DNA from 2 places in the Salegentibacter salegens genome. Region 2 is predicted to be linked to the other one. Evidence: riboswitches for the same ligand, from Rfam matches in the RefSeq annotation. Region 2 holds a riboswitch; the other holds the start of a gene.
What was found. Region 2 has a riboswitch for thiamine pyrophosphate ahead of B5488_RS08115 (class I SAM-dependent methyltransferase). Riboswitches for the same ligand answer to the same signal wherever they lie in the genome.
Positions count from the first base shown of each region.

Region 1: linked by a shared signal. The riboswitch ahead of thiS (sulfur carrier protein ThiS) and the one ahead of B5488_RS08115 (class I SAM-dependent methyltransferase) in region 2 are both predicted to bind thiamine pyrophosphate.

Region 1 is NZ_LT670848.1:845,803-855,753, forward strand. It holds gene B5488_RS03720 (hypothetical protein) at 49-270, opposite strand; gene B5488_RS03725 (PAS domain-containing sensor histidine kinase) at 507-1,592, shown strand; gene B5488_RS03730 (CRTAC1 family protein) at 1,650-3,854, opposite strand; gene B5488_RS03735 (TetR/AcrR family transcriptional regulator) at 4,518-5,099, opposite strand; gene B5488_RS03740 (SDR family NAD(P)-dependent oxidoreductase) at 5,181-5,936, opposite strand; TPP riboswitch at 6,317-6,417, shown strand; gene thiS (sulfur carrier protein ThiS) at 6,515-6,718, shown strand; gene thiC (phosphomethylpyrimidine synthase ThiC) at 6,776-8,632, shown strand; gene B5488_RS03755 (thiamine phosphate synthase) at 8,645-9,241, shown strand; gene B5488_RS03760 (hydroxymethylpyrimidine/phosphomethylpyrimidine kinase) at 9,228-9,951, shown strand, end outside.
Region 2 is NZ_LT670848.1:1,793,244-1,803,194, reverse strand. It holds gene gpmI (2,3-bisphosphoglycerate-independent phosphoglycerate mutase) at 1-853, opposite strand, end outside; gene B5488_RS08140 (murein L,D-transpeptidase catalytic domain family protein) at 1,244-1,987, shown strand; gene B5488_RS08135 (L,D-transpeptidase family protein) at 1,988-3,631, opposite strand; gene B5488_RS08130 (GNAT family N-acetyltransferase) at 3,675-3,956, opposite strand; gene B5488_RS08125 (ClpP family protease) at 3,961-4,512, opposite strand; tRNA gene B5488_RS08120 (tRNA-Gly) at 4,719-4,791, shown strand; TPP riboswitch at 5,304-5,391, shown strand; gene B5488_RS08115 (class I SAM-dependent methyltransferase) at 5,462-6,187, shown strand; gene B5488_RS08110 (AIR synthase-related protein) at 6,187-7,242, shown strand; gene B5488_RS08105 (thiamine phosphate synthase) at 7,239-7,901, shown strand; gene B5488_RS08100 (Trm112 family protein) at 7,879-8,145, shown strand; gene rho (transcription termination factor Rho) at 8,905-9,951, opposite strand, start outside.

The DNA of each region.
Region 1 (9,951 bases), 950 kb from region 2:
GAAACCCTATCTCGATGAGGAAGATCTTTAAAGTAGAATAATTTCAGATTAATCTACTTTATCATGATAATCTTCATACCAATCGTCAAAGGTCTTTTTGGTTTTATAACTATCAGTAAGGACCTTGTAAACGGTAAATATTAGAAGAATTTGCCCTATACAGGTTAAATAGAAAATTACTGGAAAACCGGTATTAAAAAACACCAGGGTCGTGATTACTACCAAAAGTATAGAAGTAAATATTAAATATGTGATACCATTATTTTTCATACCCCTTAATTTAGGGAAGTTTGCTTCTAGTTTATCTTAAAAAGTCATTAAAATATAGTTATGGTTTTTTTAAATATTTTATAACAATCCGGCCACTTTATTTGTTGTAATTTACAAGCTGAAGTTTAAACATATCATTAACTGCAAAATCCCAATCTCTGTGCAAAAATTTAATCTATTGCTTAAGTAATTGCAACTTTAATCTGTGAGCTTAATCATTAAACCTACGTACTTTTATGGATTTACCCCAGCCATCAACTGAGACTTTAGAATTTAAAATAGCAGATAATGTTTCTGCGATGCTCGCCTATTGGGATAAAGACCTAATTTGTCGTTTTGCAAATGCCGCTTACTTGGAATGGTTTGGGATGAGCCAGCATGAGATGATTAATAAAATGACCTTACCAGAGCTTTTAGGACCTTTATACGACCAAAATCTGCCATATATCACTGGTGCATTAAATGGTAGAGCACAGGTCTTTGAAAAGGAAATTCCGTTACCGCAAGGAAAAAGTAAAAGGTATGCTTTAGCTAATTACTATCCAGAAATTGAAAATGGGGAAGTAAAAGGGTTTTATGTACACATGGCCGATATTTCACCAATTAAAAAGCTGGAAAAAAAGCTTCAAAAGTCTAATGCGAAGGTTAAAAAACAAAATAATCGCTTATTAAATTTTGCCAATATAGTTTCTCACAACCTCAAATCTTATTCAGGTAATATTGAATCCTTGTTGAAATTATACGAAAATGCAGATTCAGATAAGGAAAAAGCTGAAATTTGGACCTATCTCAAAAGTCTATCATCCGAATTTTCTTCTACCGTAGCCGATTTAAATGCAATTGTAAAACTGAAAAATCAAAAAGAGATAAGTTTTACTGATTTAAGCTTAAATCAATTTATAGAACGAGCAAAAAATATTTTACGGGTTGAAATTAAAGAAAGTAAGGCTACAATTAAAAATAGGGTAGATGAGGGAACAACTATTAAAGCTAACCCGGCATATTTGGAAAGTATTTTATTGAATATTCTTAGCAATTCTTTGAAATATCGTAATCCTGAAAAACCCTTAGAAATTGAATTGAGTAGTGACTTTAAGAAACAACAAAGTGTTTTGAGTATTAAAGATAATGGCCTTGGAATTGATCTTAAAAAGTACGGAAAAGATCTTTTTGGAATGTATAAAACTTTTCATGGTAACGCAGATGCCCAGGGTATAGGTTTATTTATAACTAAATACCAGGTAGAAGCGATGGGTGGTGAAATTAGCGTAGAAAGTGAGGTAAAACGGGGCACAACGTTTAATATTACTTTTAGGGGTTAGTTTTCACGAGGAACCCACTAAATTTAATGTAGTAAAATATCTTAAAAATCAATTTTATTATAAGGAAATAGGATTTAAATCCAGTTCTTCAGCTTCAGCTTTATTTTCAATAATTTTGTAAAAGGTATTTAGATTAAGATCTTGAAAAACCTGGGAATTACCACTGCCTGCCCATTTAATTTTAACTTGTTGTATTTCTGAGGCCTTTCCTAAACCTATTTGTGCCCTTAAAGTAGAACAGCCAAAACTGCCTCCAGAACTAATAGTATGAAATATTGATCGAATTCTTCCGTCTTCCATGACTTTTACCTCTATTTTACTACCAATGGCCGCCCTGTTTGCTATAATTCCTTCCAGTTTCAAGCTTATCCAATTATTTTCAGACTGATATGGATTAAGATATAAGGAATTAAAAAATTTGTCACCCTCATAGGCACCGCCCATAACTACGTGAATATCCTGATCACCGTCATTATCAATATCAGAAAAGGAGACTGCATGGCCTTTTTGTATATGGCCAAATCCACCCGCCGTAGTCACATCCTGGAATTCATTGCCGGAGTTATTCCTAAAAACCCTGTTTGGAATAATAGACTCATAACTTACCTCACCTGTACTTAAATAAATATCTGGATAACCATCGTTATCCAAATCGCCATAATTAGCTCCCATTGCATAGCCTATTTTTTTTAACCCAACTTTAGATGATACATCGGTAAAAGTTCCTTTATTATTCTTATAAAGGCGCATAGTTTCAGCATTATTTCGTTCTCCTAAATATTCTTTAATAATATCGGGAACAATGGTGTAAAAATCACTCTTTCGATATCCGGCTACAAAAATATCCATCCATCCGTCATTATTATAATCAAATGACCAGGTGGGGAAACTCGAAATTTCCTCTCCCAATCCTGCGGTAGATCCCGCTTCTGTAAAACTTATATTTCCGTTATTATCAGTTCCGTTGTTTAGAAACAATAAATTCTTACTTGAAGCCTGAAGGGTTGAAATATAAATATCCATCCATCCGTCGTTGTTGTAATCTCCACTTGTTACTCCTTTTACATAGTAAGGTTTTTCATTTGTACTTACGGTAAGTCCTATCCTGGAAGTGAGGTTAGAAAAAGTGCCATCCCCATTATTCCTGTAAAATTCGCACGGGTGAATATTATCTTTTTCAGATTCATTTCCTATAAATAAATCAATCCAACCATCATTATCAAAATCTGCCCAGGTTGCGGTTTGAGTAGGATGGAGGGAGAGTAAACCTGCTTCTATAGTTACATCGGTAAAAGTACCATCTCCATTATTTTTTAGCAGGGAATTTGGATGCTCACCTAAAGTTCCCATCCAGGCACCCCGCATTACAAAAACATCCAGGAAACCATCATTATTATAATCGGCCTGCACCATATTTAGCCCTCCTGTAACTAATTCCAGGCCGGCAGATTTAGTTTTTTCTGTAAATGTACCATCTCCATTATTTATAAAATATCTAAGATTGTCTGAGGGCGACCAACTGGAAACTAAAACATCTAAAAGATGATCGTTATTGAAATCATCTACAATTCCACCGCCAGATAATTCATTAACATTTAAACCTAATTCCGGGGCAATATCTTCAAATTTCTTTAGGGGGTAATCAGATTCAAACACACTTTCCGGAATCAACCATTTTTCGGGTACACCTTCAGGATATTCTCCTAAAGTCATATAAGCAATATTCAAAAGCCAGCGACTATTATAGTCATGCGAATTCTGCCTTAAAAATTCTTCATAAAGTTTAATAGCACTTCTGGAGCCTTTGGGAACCTGGTGAAAACCATTTGGTTTAATAGGAATAATACACGAGGCTGATGCATCATGGTGATGAATGCAGTTTTGTTGTTCTCCCAATCGCATATAAGCAAGAGCCAGCAAAGGCCCTATACTTTCTTCTTCATGAGCATCGAGCTTATAGAGCAACAGGCCGTTGCTGCTTGCTTCCCTTAAATTTTCAAGAATAGTAATAGCATCTTCGGTTTTACCCGCATATAGCAGTGCACGCGCTTTTTTAAGATTATATCGTTCTTTTTGATTTTTGGGAGCTACTTGTGATATACTATCAAAATATGCCGCTCTAACAGACGATGCATAAATATTTTCCGGAACAAAAAATTGGTTTTCAGCTGTTTTCTCTAAAAGCTCTGGCATTGTTTCCTTATCGTCACAAGAGACAAAGATTAAAATTGAAAATAATGCAATAATTAGTAGGTACTTCATGATTTTATAAGATGATATTACCTTTATTTCTTCCTAAATGAATTCGTGACTTTTCAGAATGATGTAGATAAGGGGAAATTGAATATCAAATTTACCAAACCTAATGAAATATACTATTTTTATAAAGGGACTAAAACTTTTTTTCAGAAATAGAAAAGGAAAATCTTTTATATAGTAGAATTATTAATGAGGAATAGGACAGAGGTAACGGAATAGGTCTATTAAAAATGTACTTTATTGCAGAAGGTAGGTAGTAAATAAACTGAAATTACAGTCTCCTTGAATTCAATTTTTTTTAAAGTAAAAAACATCTAGATTAGTAAGATCATAAATAGATATAAATGTATCAATTCACTTATTAATTCGTTTCGTTGCCCACAATTGCTCCAAAATAAACCCTGCGAATTGATTGAGGAGAAAAAAATAAAAACAGGATGGGAAAAGTTGCGGGAAGCGGACTTTAAAGAAACGGTAGAAACGTGGCGCGGACTGACAAGCAGAACTGATAAAAAAGCGGATTTTTTCACTCGGACTTAATAAAATACAGAAAATACGCAGCGGACTTTTACTGAGCCGCTGATAAAAAAACTGGTTGAAAACGTGCTTACTCGAACGTGTCGCAAAAGTGGGCAACAATACATAAAAACGTTAGCACACATTTAATCAAACCAACAAAGACAAAGCTAAATTGGCAGAATTTGTTAGTTCCTTTTTGTTAGGGTTTATTTTAGAAACGACTAGAATACCATTATAAGTTATATATAAAAAAGATGCCAATGACTGTAAATCTTTACATTCCTTTAATTGACCTTTTTTTTGGCCCTTTTTAAGGTATTCATAAAAAAGGTTTTCAAAATCACGTCTATTGCTTGAGAGGATTTCTAGACAACTTTCGTCATTAGGGACAAGTTCTGTCGTGTTGTTTACAGCAAAGCAACCTTTTCTATCTTTATCAAGTACAGCTTCATGAATAGCATTTTTAAAAAGTTCAGAAAAACCTTCTTTAACATTTGGTTGGTTTTGAAAAAACTGACAAGTTTTTTCAAAACTTTGCTTGCGGTAAAGTTCAAAGGATTTTTTAAAAAGTTGTTGCTTATCACCAAAAGTGTCATACAAACTCGCTCTGCTTATTCCTAAATGAACAACCAAATCTTGTACAGAAGTTGCTGAATAGCCTTGCTTCCAAAATAAATTCATTGCTTTGGTTAAGACTTCATTTTCATCAAATAATTTTACTCTAGGCATAATAAAAAATGTGGAAGCGTAAATTTAGGCTTCCACAAAATTAACTTATTGGAATTTTTATTCCTAATGTTTACAAAAAAACTACCCCAAAAGTGGATTAATATTGACACCGCCATCAATATTGTACTCACTCCCTGTAATGAAAGAAGCATCATCAGATGCTAAGAACGAAACTAGTTTAGCAATTTCCTCTGGTTGTCCGTAACGTTTCAATGGAATACGGTTTTGCATAGCTTGACCAAGTCCTTTCAATTGTTCTTCATCTAAACCCGTTTTTTCAAATATTGAAGTAGCAATCGGACCTGGATTTACGGAATTAATTCGGATTTTTCTTGGAGCTAATTCTGTGGCTGCAGTACGTGTATAAGAATTTAATGCAGCTTTTGTTGCTGCATAAATTGCAGTATTTGGCATTCCTGTATATGCATTAATAGACGACAGGTTAATAATTGATGCACCATCATTTAAAATAGGAAGAAATTTTTCTGTTGTAAAAACTGCACCTTTAAAATTTATTGCAATTTGATTATCAAACATATCTGCGCTAATTTGACCAACTCGCTCGGGTTGAAAAACGCCAGCATTTACAAACAAAACGTCAACTTTTCCAAAATCACTTTTTACTTGTTCAACCAAGTCTTCTATTGCAGAAATACTCTTGACATCTGCAACAATACCTATTACTCCAAGTTCTTCTGCTGCTGATTTCACCTTTTCCGAATTTCTTCCTGTAATAACAACCTTAGCTCCTTGTTCTTTTAATTCTTTGGCTGATGCGTGACCAATACCACTATTGCCTCCTGTAACTACGGCAATTTTACCATTTAATTTATTCATTATTTTTTATTTTAATTAGTTAAAAAAATACCAGAACGATCGTTCTGTTTGCAAACATAATAATATTAGAATGATTATTCCAACTAAAAATAAATTTGTTTGAGAAAAAGGAAAACGCAGGTTAACAAAGAATTGAGATGAATGATAATTTTTTTTGAGAGGGAATTCGCAATAATTAGACAATCATGATCCAAATGAATTTCAAAATCTTTTAGGCTTATATAAATTAGCTCTCGTAGACCTTTATTGTGTTTCGTTAATTTGGTGCTATTGTTTAAGTTTAGCAGAAGATGTTTGTCTATGGAAGAAGGTTGTAAGGGTAAAAGTGAATTGAGCTCTACATAAATTTATTTTCCAAATAAATTTCTTACATTTGAAAACGTAAACTTTAGGGGTGCTGATTTATAATAAATTGGCTGAGATAAAACCCTTTGAACCTGATCCGGTTAATACCCGCGAAGGGAAAAGTGTTATCTACATATTTTCTACCATGATTCCGTTTTGGAGGAATTCTGGTTTGTATTTACTTTTTCTTTAGGGAATCCCCCTGCAGTTTACAGCTATAAAATATCAAACAAATGATAACTGTAAACGTAAATAATACCGCCCACACTTTTAATTCACCATCCAGTCTTCAGGACCTCCTGATGCAGCTTGCTATTTCTGAAAAAGGGATTGCTGTAGCTGTTAACAATCAGATTATTTCTAAGAGCGATTGGGATCGGCACGAATTAGCCGAAGGTGAAAACATACTCATTATCAGGGCCACTCAGGGAGGATAAAATGTACCCGGAAGAGTTTCCGGAAACAAAACTAACCAGCACTAAACAGAAGTAATTATGAAAAATGACCAGACTCCAAAGCAGCAAACCATTAGCCGTGTACCTTTTCCCAACTCAGAAAAGATCTATGTAAGCGGAAAAATCCATCCGGAAATCAAAGTTCCAATGCGGAAAATTTCCCTGGATGACACGGTAGATAAATTCAACGGAAAAGTAGAGAAAAACGATCCTGTTTTGGTCTATGACACCAGCGGTCCCTACACAGAACCATCGGTGGAAATAGATGTGCGGAAAGGACTTATGCCCATTCGCAACAGCTGGATTGCCGGCCGGGAAGATGTAGAGCAACTACAGGGACTCTCTTCGGCTTATGGACGGGAAAGGGAAGAAAATTCCAAACTTGATGAGCTTCGTTTTAAAAGGAATAGAAAGCCTCTTAAAGCAAAATCTGGACAAAATGTGACCCAGATGCACTATGCCAGAAAAGGTATTATCACTCCCGAAATGGAATTCATTGCGATTCGTGAAAACCAAAAGCTGGAAGAGATAAATCAGATCTCAGAGCAACATCCGGGAAATAGTTTTGGAGCCAGTATTCCAAAAGTAATTACTCCGGAATTTGTACGGGATGAGGTCGCCCGGGGACGAGCAATTATTCCTTCCAACATTAATCACCCCGAAAATGAGCCTATGATCATTGGCCGGAACTTCCTGGTGAAGATCAACGCCAATATCGGAAATTCGGCGGTGTCTTCTTCTATTGAAGAAGAAGTTGAAAAAGCAGTCTGGGCCTGCCGTTGGGGAGCAGATACAATAATGGATCTTTCCACCGGAAAAAATATTCATGAAACCCGGGAATGGATCCTCAGGAATTCTCCGGTGCCCATAGGAACCGTACCTATTTACCAGGCTCTGGAAAAAGTAAACGGAAAAGCCGAAGATCTTACCTGGGAAATCTTCAGGGATACACTTATCGAGCAGGCCGAGCAGGGAGTGGATTATTTCACCATTCATGCCGGAGTGCGGTTAGCTTATGTTCCGCATACCGCTAAAAGAGTGACAGGACTTGTGTCCCGTGGGGGTTCTATTATGGCAAAATGGTGTTTGGCACATCATAAAGAAAGCTTTCTGTATACCCACTTTGAGGAGATTTGTGATATTATGAAAGCCTATGATGTTTCTTTCTCCCTTGGAGATGGTCTGCGTCCTGGAAGTATTGCCGATGCCAACGATTATGCCCAGTTCGCCGAACTTGAAACCTTGGGTGAGCTCACAAAAATCGCCTGGAAACACGATGTTCAGTGTATTATTGAAGGCCCCGGCCATATCCCAATGCACATGATCAAGGAGAATATGGATAAGCAGCTGGAAGTATGTGGGGAAGCGCCTTTCTACACCTTAGGACCTTTGACCACAGATATTGCTCCCGGTTACGACCACATCACCAGTGGGATTGGCGCCGCTATGATAGGTTGGTTCGGCTGTGCAATGCTTTGTTATGTGACTCCAAAAGAACATTTGGGATTGCCTAACAGGGATGACGTAAAAGAAGGAGTGATCACTTACAAAATCGCTGCGCACGCTGCAGATTTGGCGAAAGGCCATCCAGGGGCACAACACAGGGATGATGCGCTGAGTAAAGCCCGATTCGAATTCAGGTGGGAAGATCAGTTTAACCTGGCTCTTGATCCTGATACCGCGAGATCTTACCATGATGAGACTCTACCTTCTGAAAATGCTAAAGTAGCCCATTTCTGTTCTATGTGCGGACCTAATTTCTGCTCTATGAAAATCACACAGGACGTTCGAAAATTTGCTGAAGAAAACGGAATGGACACGCAGGAAGCAATCGAGGAAGGAATGAAGAAAAAGTCGGAAGAATTTAAGGCAAAAGGAAGTGAAGTCTACTTGTAAATCGAAATTTCAATGTTCATTCTTTTCACTTCGGAAGAAAACAGCAGTGCTGAAAAGGAACAGCTCATTCATTTTTTCGAGAATGGGCTGCCCCTTTTGCACGTGCGTAAACCGGTAATAACCGAAGAAGAAATGAAGACCTGGTTATCACAATTTGAAGAAAAACACCTTCAAAAAATGGTGCTTCATCAACATCATCGATTAACTGAATTTTTTCCTGTAAAAGGAATTCATTTAAAAGAAAACTTCAGAAGCAAACAGGAAGATTTAGCTCAGTATATCGAGCAATTTCAACGGAAAGGTCTTACGGTAAGTTCCTCATTCCACGTTCCTGAAGAAGTAAAGAAGGAAGTTTCAGGATTTGATTACGTTTTTTTGAGTCCGGTGTTTACTTCTGTTTCAAAAGAAAGATATAAGGGAAAAGAATTCAATGTGGAAAAACTTCCGCACAGAGTGGTCGCTTTAGGCGGAATTGAAGCCGATAAAATACTTACAGCAAAAGAAATGGGCTATGCCGGAGTGGCGGTATTGGGAGCCGTATGGTTTGCAGAAAATAAGTATAAAGTTTTTACTGAAATTTTTAAAAAGTACAGAAATGTCTATGCATAGCAGACCATTCGTTTTAAGCATCGCCGGATTCGACCCCACAGGCGGAGCCGGATTGCTGGCTGATATTAAGACTATTGAAGGTCAGGGGTGTTACGGCGTAGCGGTAAACACTGCAAACACTATCCAGAATGATGTCAAATTTGAAGCCTGTCACTGGACTTCTGAAGCTATTATTCTTCAGCAACTGGAACTTTTACTGGAATGTTTTCCTATAGAAGTGGTGAAAATCGGGATTGTGGAAAACCTTCAGATTTTGAACAAAGTAATTTCCACCATACTGTTAAGAAATAAGGATATCAGAATCATTTGGGATCCGGTATTAAAATCCACTAGCGGATTCTCATTTCATGATCCAAAAGAATTTCAGAAGGATATTAACTCAATTCTGGAAAATATATTCGTTGTCACTCCGAATTTTGACGAAGGTAAATTGCTTTACGCCGGGTTAACACCGGAAGAAACAATCAGGAAAATAAGCAGCAAAACCAATTTACACCTCAAAGGAGGCCACAGAATGGCAAATATCGGCCTGGACGAACTGTTTACCACAAAAGGGGAGTGTCTCAGTTTAGAACCCGTTAGAAAAGATTGTTCAGAAAAACACGGCAGCGGATGTATTTTTTCATCGGCATTGGCAGCACATTTAGCTTTGGGTGAATCTCTTCCGGAAGCTGCCCGAAAAGCAAAAATATACATCGAAAAAATATTAG
Region 2 (9,951 bases):
ATGGCATTTTCTTCATAGTATATTCAGGGAAATCGTCCTGGGTTAAAGCCTGGGTAAGTTGCCTGCCTCGATCGGTTCTAAAGTTAAAGAAAATCACAACTTCTTTCTCTTTTAAAGTAGCAACCGGCTCGCCAGCCTCGTTGGTCATTACGATGGGTTCTATAAACTCATCACTAACCTTGTTTTCGTAACTTTTTGCCATGGTTTCAGCAGCATTGGTAGTTTTGGTGCCTTCACCTTTAACGATAAGGTCGTAAGCCTTTTTTACTCTTTCCCAACGCTTATCACGATCCATCGCAAAATACCGCCCAATCACCGAGGCAAGTTTACTATTTGTTTTTTTTAGGTGTTCTTCAATTTCTTCAATGAAACCTTTTCCCGAGTGCGGATCTACATCACGCCCATCGGTAAAAGCATGAACGTATTTTTCTTTTACACCAAATTCCTGGGCCGCAGAGAGTAAGCCTTTTAAATGGTTAATGTGAGAATGCACTCCACCATCACTTAAAAGTCCCATAAAATGGATTGGTTTGTTGTTTTTTATCGCATAACTAAAAGCTTCTTCCAGCACGGGTTCGTCTTTTAGCGTATTCTTTTCTACCGCCATATTAATTTTCACCAAATCCTGGTAAACAATACGGCCGGCACCAAGATTCATATGTCCTACTTCACTATTTCCCATTTGTCCTTCCGGAAGTCCAACCTGCAACCCATCGGTACGCAATTCTGCGTGTGGGTATTTTTCCAGGATACTATCCATAAAAGGAGTTTTAGCTTTAGCAATAGCCGATACGTCTGGGTTTTGCGTGATTCCCCAACCGTCTAAAATCATTAGTAGAACTTTCTTATTCATAATAGTAGTTAATTTGTGCATAAAGATAAAAACAAATTGGCGGTATGCTAAATGCGCACCCGCTAATGTTTGATTAAATATAAGAGGCTCAGGTAGGTTTTAAAGGAATTTTAGCCATAAAAATTAATTCTAAAAAAAAAATAATTCCTCCTTTTCCTTTTAAATTCTACAATTTTAACATTCAGCTCGGTTCTTTGGAATACTTTTTTAATCCCTTTAGCGTTCTTAAAATAGGGTGTGAAGCGGTAATATGCTGAAATTTAGATTTATAAGCCTAAAAATGTTAAAATTTCTGTTTTGACGGCTTAAAAATCTAACTAAACAGAATATTTTGTATGTTGGCATCACATTTGGAATAAATTAACAGAACATTAATTTAAAACAACGTGTATGATTTATAGACTCCTCACTGTATTTGCCGTATTAATCTTCTCTTTTGCATTTACAACTACAGATAATTTAGACTCCAATTCTGGCAATTCAGAAATAGAAGCAATCGCTTTTCCAAATTCCTCAGAAAACAACAAAACCAGTTTTGAAACTAAGGTCGCTGAACTTTACAGCGAGTTTTCTACCAATAATAGTAGTATTCCTGCCATGCCGGTTTTCGAAAAAGCTATGAGGGGCTATGACCAACTCGAAGAAAAAGGTGAAGTAGGAAAACGGATACTTACCGTGATAGATTTCGAACTTTCCTCTACTAAAAAACGTATGTGGATTATGAATATGGAAACAAAGAAAGTTTTATTCAATACTTATGTTTCCCACGGAAAAAATACCGGCGGTGAATTCGCTACCAAATTTTCTAATACAGTGAATTCCCTGCAAAGTTCCCTTGGTTTTTATGTGACCGCTGAAACTTACTATGGAAAAAATGGATTGTCACTTTTTATAGACGGCATGGAAAAAGGCTTTAATAGCAATGCCCGTAAACGTTATGTAGTAATTCACGGAGCAGATTATGCTGAGCCTAACTTTATAGACAGAATTGGAAGGTTAGGAAGAAGTTATGGTTGCCCGGCCGTGCCTAATACCATTGCGAAAGATGTAATAGATACTATCAAAGACGAATCGGTAGTATATATTCACAAAAACAATAAAGATTATTTAAATAATTCTTCGCTGCTTAACTAATTAATTTTCAGTAAGTAATTTATAGATGGCAGCATCTCTCTTGTAGATATCTTCTGCAAAACGGGTGCTGCCATTTTCGTTCCAGGCCGTCCAGTAAAGATGGTGCACTTTTACTTTCTGCGTAACCTTAATCGTTGTTGTCTTACCCGAATCAAGAATTTCTTTAATCTTCTCATCATCGTATTTTGGCTGATCGCTTAGTAGCATCTTCGCCAGTTCTAAAACATCCTGCACTCTAACACAACCCGAACTTTGTGCCCGTAAATTTTTGTTGAAAAGCGATTTTGAAGGCGTATCGTGCAAATAGATCATATATTCATTAGGATAAATAATCTTAACTAACCCAAGCGGATTCGCCGGCCCGGCCTCCTGTCTAAATGTATAAGCTTTTACCTCAGAAGAAGACCAGTCTACCTCACTGGCAGACAATCTTTGCCCGGTGCGATCAAAAATGCTGTAATTCTTTCTTGAAATATAACTGGGATCTTTCTTTGCTGAAGGGATCACATCTTTACTTTTTATAGTAGGAGGGATGGTCCAGGTTGGGTTGTAAACTATATGTTCTACTTCATCAGAAAAAACTGGTGTTTTTCTGGCTTCGGTGCCAACCATAGTGCGATGCGTTGCCACGGTATCCCCATGTCTAACAAAGTGTAACCGGTAATTCGCAATATTCACTACAATATGTTGATCTCCCAGGTCTTTGGGGTACCAGCGCCAGCGTTCCAGGTTTACAAGAATTTGTTCCAGGCGATCCTGATATGTTTTATTCAGGGTTTTTATAGTACCGCCACCAATAACGCCATCGGTTTCTATTCCATATTTTTCCTGGTATTCCTTTACAGCTTCCTGTAGCGATTCGTCGTAAACCGTAACACTGTTAATAATTTCCTTTTCCCAAAACCCCAATTCCTTTAAGCGACGTTTTATGTTGGGAACACGTTTGTCCTTTTCATCGATTTTAATACTTTCTCCTTCTTCGGAAATAATCGTGGAGTTATCGTCGTTTTCTGCAAGTTTTCGGTATTCTTTCAAAGAGCGTTTCAGGCCTTTATAAACTTCGTGTTTGGGCACTACTGAATCTATTGCGGCAGTGATGTTTTGCTGTTGAACTCCATAATCCAGAAGGCCGGGAAGATCAATTTTATTACGTTCTATGCCCCAAATGCTATATATTTCTTTGGGATTCAGCTTACCAGAATTATAATCTGAAGCAAGGCCCAGGAAAGCATCGGTAAGAATAATTTCGGTTAGACTGCGTTCTTCATCATCTAACTGAGATAAATTAGCGAGTGAATTTTGTAAATAAGTTAAATGATAGTTTTCAGGATCGAGGCCGTCTTCAGTGGCTCTTTCAATGCTTCGGTAAAGATCTTCCCGCAGGGCTCTATCGGTCCAGATTGGTTTATAATCCCGTTTTGAATAAATAGAATCCAGTAAATTAGCGTGCTGTAAATTGATATTTCCAACCGAATTTGAAACCCCAGGAAACTTTTTGGAAATTAAATCAGCTGAAGCCAGTTTTTCAATAACTTCTGCTTCTTCCTCTTTTGTGGTTTCAATTCCAGGCTCCCTGTCTTTGTCATCCCCGCAGGAAATAAAAAGCACAAAAACAAAGAGCATTAAAAATTTAAAAAATTTCATAGGAAAAAGCAGATTCATTGATCTTTTGGGGTAAAACGGTTGACTACGCTCTTACGTCTTGAAAAGACTCATTGCGGTCAAATTGTACTTCGGCAAAAGGGCATAAAGGGTCTATTTTATAATTGTTTTCGCGTGCAAAATCTACACTATGCGCCAAAAGTTTAGTAGCAATTCCCTGGCCTTCCAGTTCGGGTCTTACCTCGGTGTGATCTATAGTAAGAATATCTCCCGGTTTTTTGGTATAAGTGAGTTCTGCGTAAATCCCTTTTTCGTCCTCTACGAAAAACATTCCGCGGCTATCGTTTTCTCGGTGTTTAATATCCATAATCTTATTTCTTAAAAATACCGTCTACAATTCCGTAATCCAGCGATTCCTGAGCATCCATCCAGTAGTCACGATTAAAATCCTTAAGTACCTTTTCCTGGGTTTGCCCACAGTTATCTGCAAGAATTTTAGCACTAAGTTCTCTAGTTTTTAAGATCTCGTTTGCCTGAATTTCAATATTTGAAGCCTGGCCTCGTGCACCGCCCATAGGCTGGTGAATCATAACCTTCCCATGGGGCTGTATAAATCTTTTACCTTTGGTTCCACCGGAAAGTAAGATTGAGCCCATTGAAGCAGCTAAACCACTACAAATCGTAGAAACGGGACTATTTAGGCTTTGCATGGTATCGTAAATTGCAAATCCGTCGGTTACGTAGCCACCGGGACTATTAATGAAAAACTGGATTTCTTTATCGCCATCCATATCAAGGTATAGTAGTCTGTCTATAACGTGTTTGGCCGATTTATCATTTACTTCACCCCAAAGGAAAATTTTGCGTTCTTTAAGGAATTTTGCGTCTATTAGGTCCTGGGTTTTACCGGATTTATTGCTCATAAAAAATTATTTTAAAATATATACTGTTAGGCATTAAAAATAAGATTTATTTGTCGGAACACTTGTTTTTTCATTACCCATTTAACAAGATTTTATCGCTTGCCCGTGGTTTTTTGCTGAATACAAGCTAGATAGAAATAAACGCCCGAAAAATTTTAATTTTCCTTTGGATTTTGAAGGCTTTAAACTTTATATTTGCAGAACAGGCGGGAGTAGCTCAGTTGGTAGAGCGTCAGCCTTCCAAGCTGAATGTCGCCGGTTCGAACCCGGTCTCCCGCTCAATGAAAAACCTCAACGATAAGTTGGGGTTTTTTTATGGAAAAGAACCAAAAAAGAATACCTCCGGGTGAGAAGCCTGTCCCGATTGAAGCCCGGTAGGGCGTAATATCGGGAAACCCGGTCTCCCGCTCTAAACAAAACCTTCACATTTCGTGAGGGTTTTTTTATGCTGAAAAGTGACCGGGTGAGAAGCGTGTTAGTTTCGTCAAGCTGAACTTGTTTCAGCTTCTAATACGTTTTGATTATCAGTATTTTAAATCTCCGAATAAATTTCGGAGCAGGGTCTAAAACAAGTTCAGGATAACGATTTCAAAAACTTTTCATACAATCTCAATGAATTCAGTTTTTTTGCTGAAGAAAGGGTGGTTGCAGCGTTGGTAATAAGAAGGTGAAACCATAGCATATTCTATTCTGTAAAACTGAGAAATAACTTTCTCCTTCCTTCTTTATTTTGTATTTTCACATTATAGAATCAATTAAAATTAGTAGATAACATTTAGTATAAACAGATAAATTCACGCACGGGGTGCCGCAAGGCTGAGATAAAACCCGAAACCTGATTTGGATAATGCCAACGTAGGGATGCAGGATTAAAATTTTCATTTTAAGACTCCATGTTTTTCGGCATTTTCCGTTTAGCGTGGAGTTTTTCTTTTTTAAAAAAGTAAAGATGGAAATTGAAAAAAGCAAACGATTTGAATTACTTCCCGTAAATCATCAAAACTGGCAAAACCGGGAAGAGTGGTTTTTTAACCGAAAACATACCGACACCTATGAGCAATGGTACGAAGGCCGGTATAAACGTGCCGAGGTTTGGCAGAAGAAGGTGATGGAACAACTTGTTTCTAAAGATAAGCGAGTCAAAACCCTATTGGAATTTGGATGTGGAACCACACGTTTTACGAGATGGTGGAAAGAAATAGGAATCGAGGCTACCGGTGGCGATATTTCTCCGCTAATGCTATCCCAGGCCGTTCATTTGTTTGAAGGCGACCTCGTAATGGCAGATTCTCACCACATGCCCTTTAAAGATCATACTTTTGATTCCCTGGCCTTTATAACCACTTTTGAATATTATAAAGATCCCGTAAAAGTTATTCGGGAAGCTTCGAGGGTTGCAAAATACGGCATAGCACTGGGAATGATGAACAGGAATTCTACTAAAGTAGTCCGCCGTCGTGTTCAGGAAATTTTCGGGGCCAATCCATTTTATCTTACTGCAACCTTTTACACCCCTAAAAAACTAACCAAAATCATAGAAGAAGCCCTTCAGGGTAGGGAATATAGTATAGAATGGTCTTGTACAGGTTTGCCAGAATGGTTTCCGGTCCAGCAATGGAGCTTGCCTTACGGGGATTTTTTCGGGCTGTATGTGACATTTAAAGATGTGGAATAATGAGTGAAAAATTAGGAAAAATCGCCGAAGCAGAATTAGAAGGCTTTATTCTGAAAAACTTTGGTCAGGCTCGTAAGGAAGTCAGTGTAAAACCCGGGTTTGGAGTAGATGTTTCATTAGTAGATTTACCCAATGAGCTGGCCTTAATCGCTACCAGTGATCCGCTATCACTTATTCCATCGCTTGGGCTTGAAGAATCGGCCTGGCTTTCGGTACATCTTATGGCTAATGATATGGCCACCACCGGATTTCCCCCTCAGTATGCTCAAATGGTTTTGAACCTGCCGGCGTCACTTTCCAGGGAAGATTTTAAAACTTACTGGAATTATATTCATCAGTTTTCTAAAGATATTGGTGTAGCTATAACCGGCGGGCATACAGGATTTGTAGAAGGCCAAAATTCTACTATTTCGGGAGGAGGAACTTTCTTTAGCGTAGCTCCCAAAAAGGAGATCGTTCTTTCTAACGGGGCAGAGGCTAATGATGTAATTCTGGTAACCAAAACCAGCGCCCTGTCTTCTTCAGCCTTATTAACGATGAGTTTTCCGGAAACAATAAAAAATAGACTTGGTAAACAAACCTATGAGGCAGGTTGCGAAATGTTTAAGCAAACTTCTTCTTTAAAAGACGGACTTATAGCGGCAGAAACAGAGCATAAATTTTCGGAAATTCACGCAATGCACGATGTTACCGAAGGCGGCGTATTAGGGGCGATCTATGAAATGGTGAAAGCTTCCGGCAAAGGTGCCCTTATTTATGATGAAGCCTTACCGATTATTTCCTGGCAAAAAGAAGTTTGCGAATTATTTAAACTGGATTACAGGGAAATAATCGGGGCAGGATCAATGATAATTTCATGTGAAAAAGGAAAAGAGCAACAGGTAATCTCACGTATAAAAGCCGAAAATATTGCCTGTGCAGCTGTGGGTGAAATTAAAAATGAAGAAGCGGGCATTAAGATAGCTAAAGGTGATGAGATTAAAGATCTTGAGTATAAAACCGAAGATCCTTACTGGAAGGCCTTTTTTACAGCAATTAAATCTGGTTGGAAATGATAGAAAAGCAAAGAATGAAAGACGGAGTGTACCTCGTGATAGATCCCCAGATGGAAAAGGCTGTTTTAATAAATAAGCTAAAAGAGATTTTGGATAAAAGTGAAATTGCCGCGGTTCAGGTGTGGAATAATTTTAAAAATGTTGAAAATCAAATTTTCCTTATAAATGAGATCTGCAAAATTTGCAAAGCCCACGGCATTCCGGTTTTGCTAAACAATAACTGGAAACTTTTAAACCAAACTGAAGTAAATGGGGTGCATTTTGATGAAATTCCTAATGATTTCAGAGAGATTAAAGAAAGCATTCCTTCGAATACTTTACTGGGATTAACCTGTAATAACAACCTGGATTCTGTAAAATGGGCGAAGACTAATAAGTTCGATTATATTTCCTTTTGTTCAATTTTTCCGTCTTCATCTGCCAATAGTTGCGATTTAGTAGATTTTGAGATTATCAGGAAAGCCAGGAAACTTACAAAAATGCCAATTTTTCTGGCTGGCGGAATTAAACCTTCCAATATGCACCTGCTTAAAGAATTAGATTTTGAGGGTGTTGCGGTGATATCAGGAATAATGAGTGCCGAAAATCCTTCAGTTTCTACAGAAAATTATAATTCAGAATTTAAAAAAATAAAAAATGAGAATTTCAACAATAGATAAATTATGCTGTCCTTTTGATAAGAACGACCTGGACCTCACTGCGATTTCTAAAGATTTGGATGGGAAAATTATAGAAGGCTTTTTAAGTTGCGCGAAGTGCAAACGTATTTATCCAATAATAAAAGGAATTCCCATCATGAACCCAGATGAATATCGGGAGTTTAAACTGGAAGCCCCGCTAATGGAAAAATGGAGCAAGCATCTAAATGGGAAGAAAGTTGAGAATTTTAGATTGGTTGAATAGTTTGAAAGAATAAGAATTTATGAAGTACCCCCTCCGGCCTGGGGCCATCTCCCCTTGAAAATAAGGGGTGGAGCTAATTTAGCCGAGTAACGTATGTTTTGAAGTTCACGTCATTCTGAATTTATTTCAGAATATAACATGTTTGACCGCCGAATAAATTTCGAGTTACCATTGACTTATTTTTAAAATGCTAATATCTAGGCTTATTATCTACTATAATTTAAATCGAAACTTGCCTGATTTGGAAGGTTCTACTTTCATTTTTTGCTCGCCCAAAAAACGAAACAAAAAAGGGCGTCCTATGTGGAGGTGTTTTTTTGGCAACAAGGCCAAAAAATCGCAAATCAGCAGCTAAATTTTTTCCAAGGCTTCAAAAATTATTGACGCTGCTGATTTACTACACTCACACACGGATTTTAAAACTCGCTAAGCTCGCCGAGCGTCAATTTTCTACGCTGGATAATTTTTTTATCACAGGTATCAGGGTGACGGAGAATTTCATAATAAAACCAGAAAAATACTTAAACTCATCCGACCTTTTCATTCAGGTGGGCTTATCCTTAAAAAGGGTAAGAGCTAAAATTTATTTTCACAAAAAAGTTGATAAAATATTTATAGCTCTCCTCCTTTCAAAGGAGGGCAATGAATTCAGCTATGCTGAAAAAAGGAGTGGTTGCATTATAAAAGTAAAATACAGTCATAAAAAAATCCGGAAGCTTTGCAGTTTCCGGATTTTTAAATTTATAACTAAAGAAGGTTTTATCCGTTCATCGAGATCAAAAACTCTTCATTGTTTTTAGTTTGCTTAATCCTGTCGTTAATAAATTCCATTGCTTCAATAGGATTCATATCGGCAAGATATTTACGCAGTACCCACATTCTTTGCAGTGCAGCTTCATCTAATAAAAGATCGTCGCGACGTGTACTTGAAGAGGTAAGATCTATTGCAGGGAAAATTCTACGGTTAGCAATTTTTCTGTCTAATTGCAGCTCCATATTACCTGTTCCTTTAAATTCTTCAAAAATCACCTCGTCCATTTTAGAACCGGTATCGGTTAGGGCGGTAGCGATAATCGAAAGGGAACCTCCGTTTTCAATGTTACGGGCGGCACCAAAGAAACGTTTTGGTTTGTGCAGCGCGTTAGCATCTACACCACCACTTAAAACCTTACCGCTGGCAGGTTGTACGGTGTTGTAAGCACGGGCCAGTCGCGTAATAGAATCCAGAAGGATCACCACATCGTGACCACATTCTACCAGACGTTTCGCTTTTTCCAGTACAATATTAGCAACCCTAACATGCTCGTGAGCTTCCTTATCGAAAGTTGAAGCTACAACTTCACCGCGAACATTACGTTGCATATCGGTTACCTCTTCCGGGCGTTCATCAATAAGTAAAACTATTTGATAAACTTCTGGATGGTTGGCCGCGATAGCGTTTGCAATATCTTTAAGCAACATTGTTTTACCAGTTTTAGGCTGGGAAACAATCATACCACGCTGGCCTTTTCCAATTGGGGAAAAGAGGTCCATAATACGGGTAGACATGCTACTTTGCTTTTCAGCAATATTGAATTTTTCCTTTGGGAAAAGCGGAGTTAAGTGCTCAAAAGAAACACGGTCTCTCACTACCTGAGGGTCTAATCCGTTAATTTTGTTGATCTTGATTAAAGGAAAATATTTTTCACCTTCTTTTGGAGGGCGAATTTGTCCTAAAACAGTATCCCCGGTTTTTAATCCGAATAAACGAATTTGCGATTGGGATACATAAATATCATCGGGAGAAGTAAGGTAGTTGTAATCTGA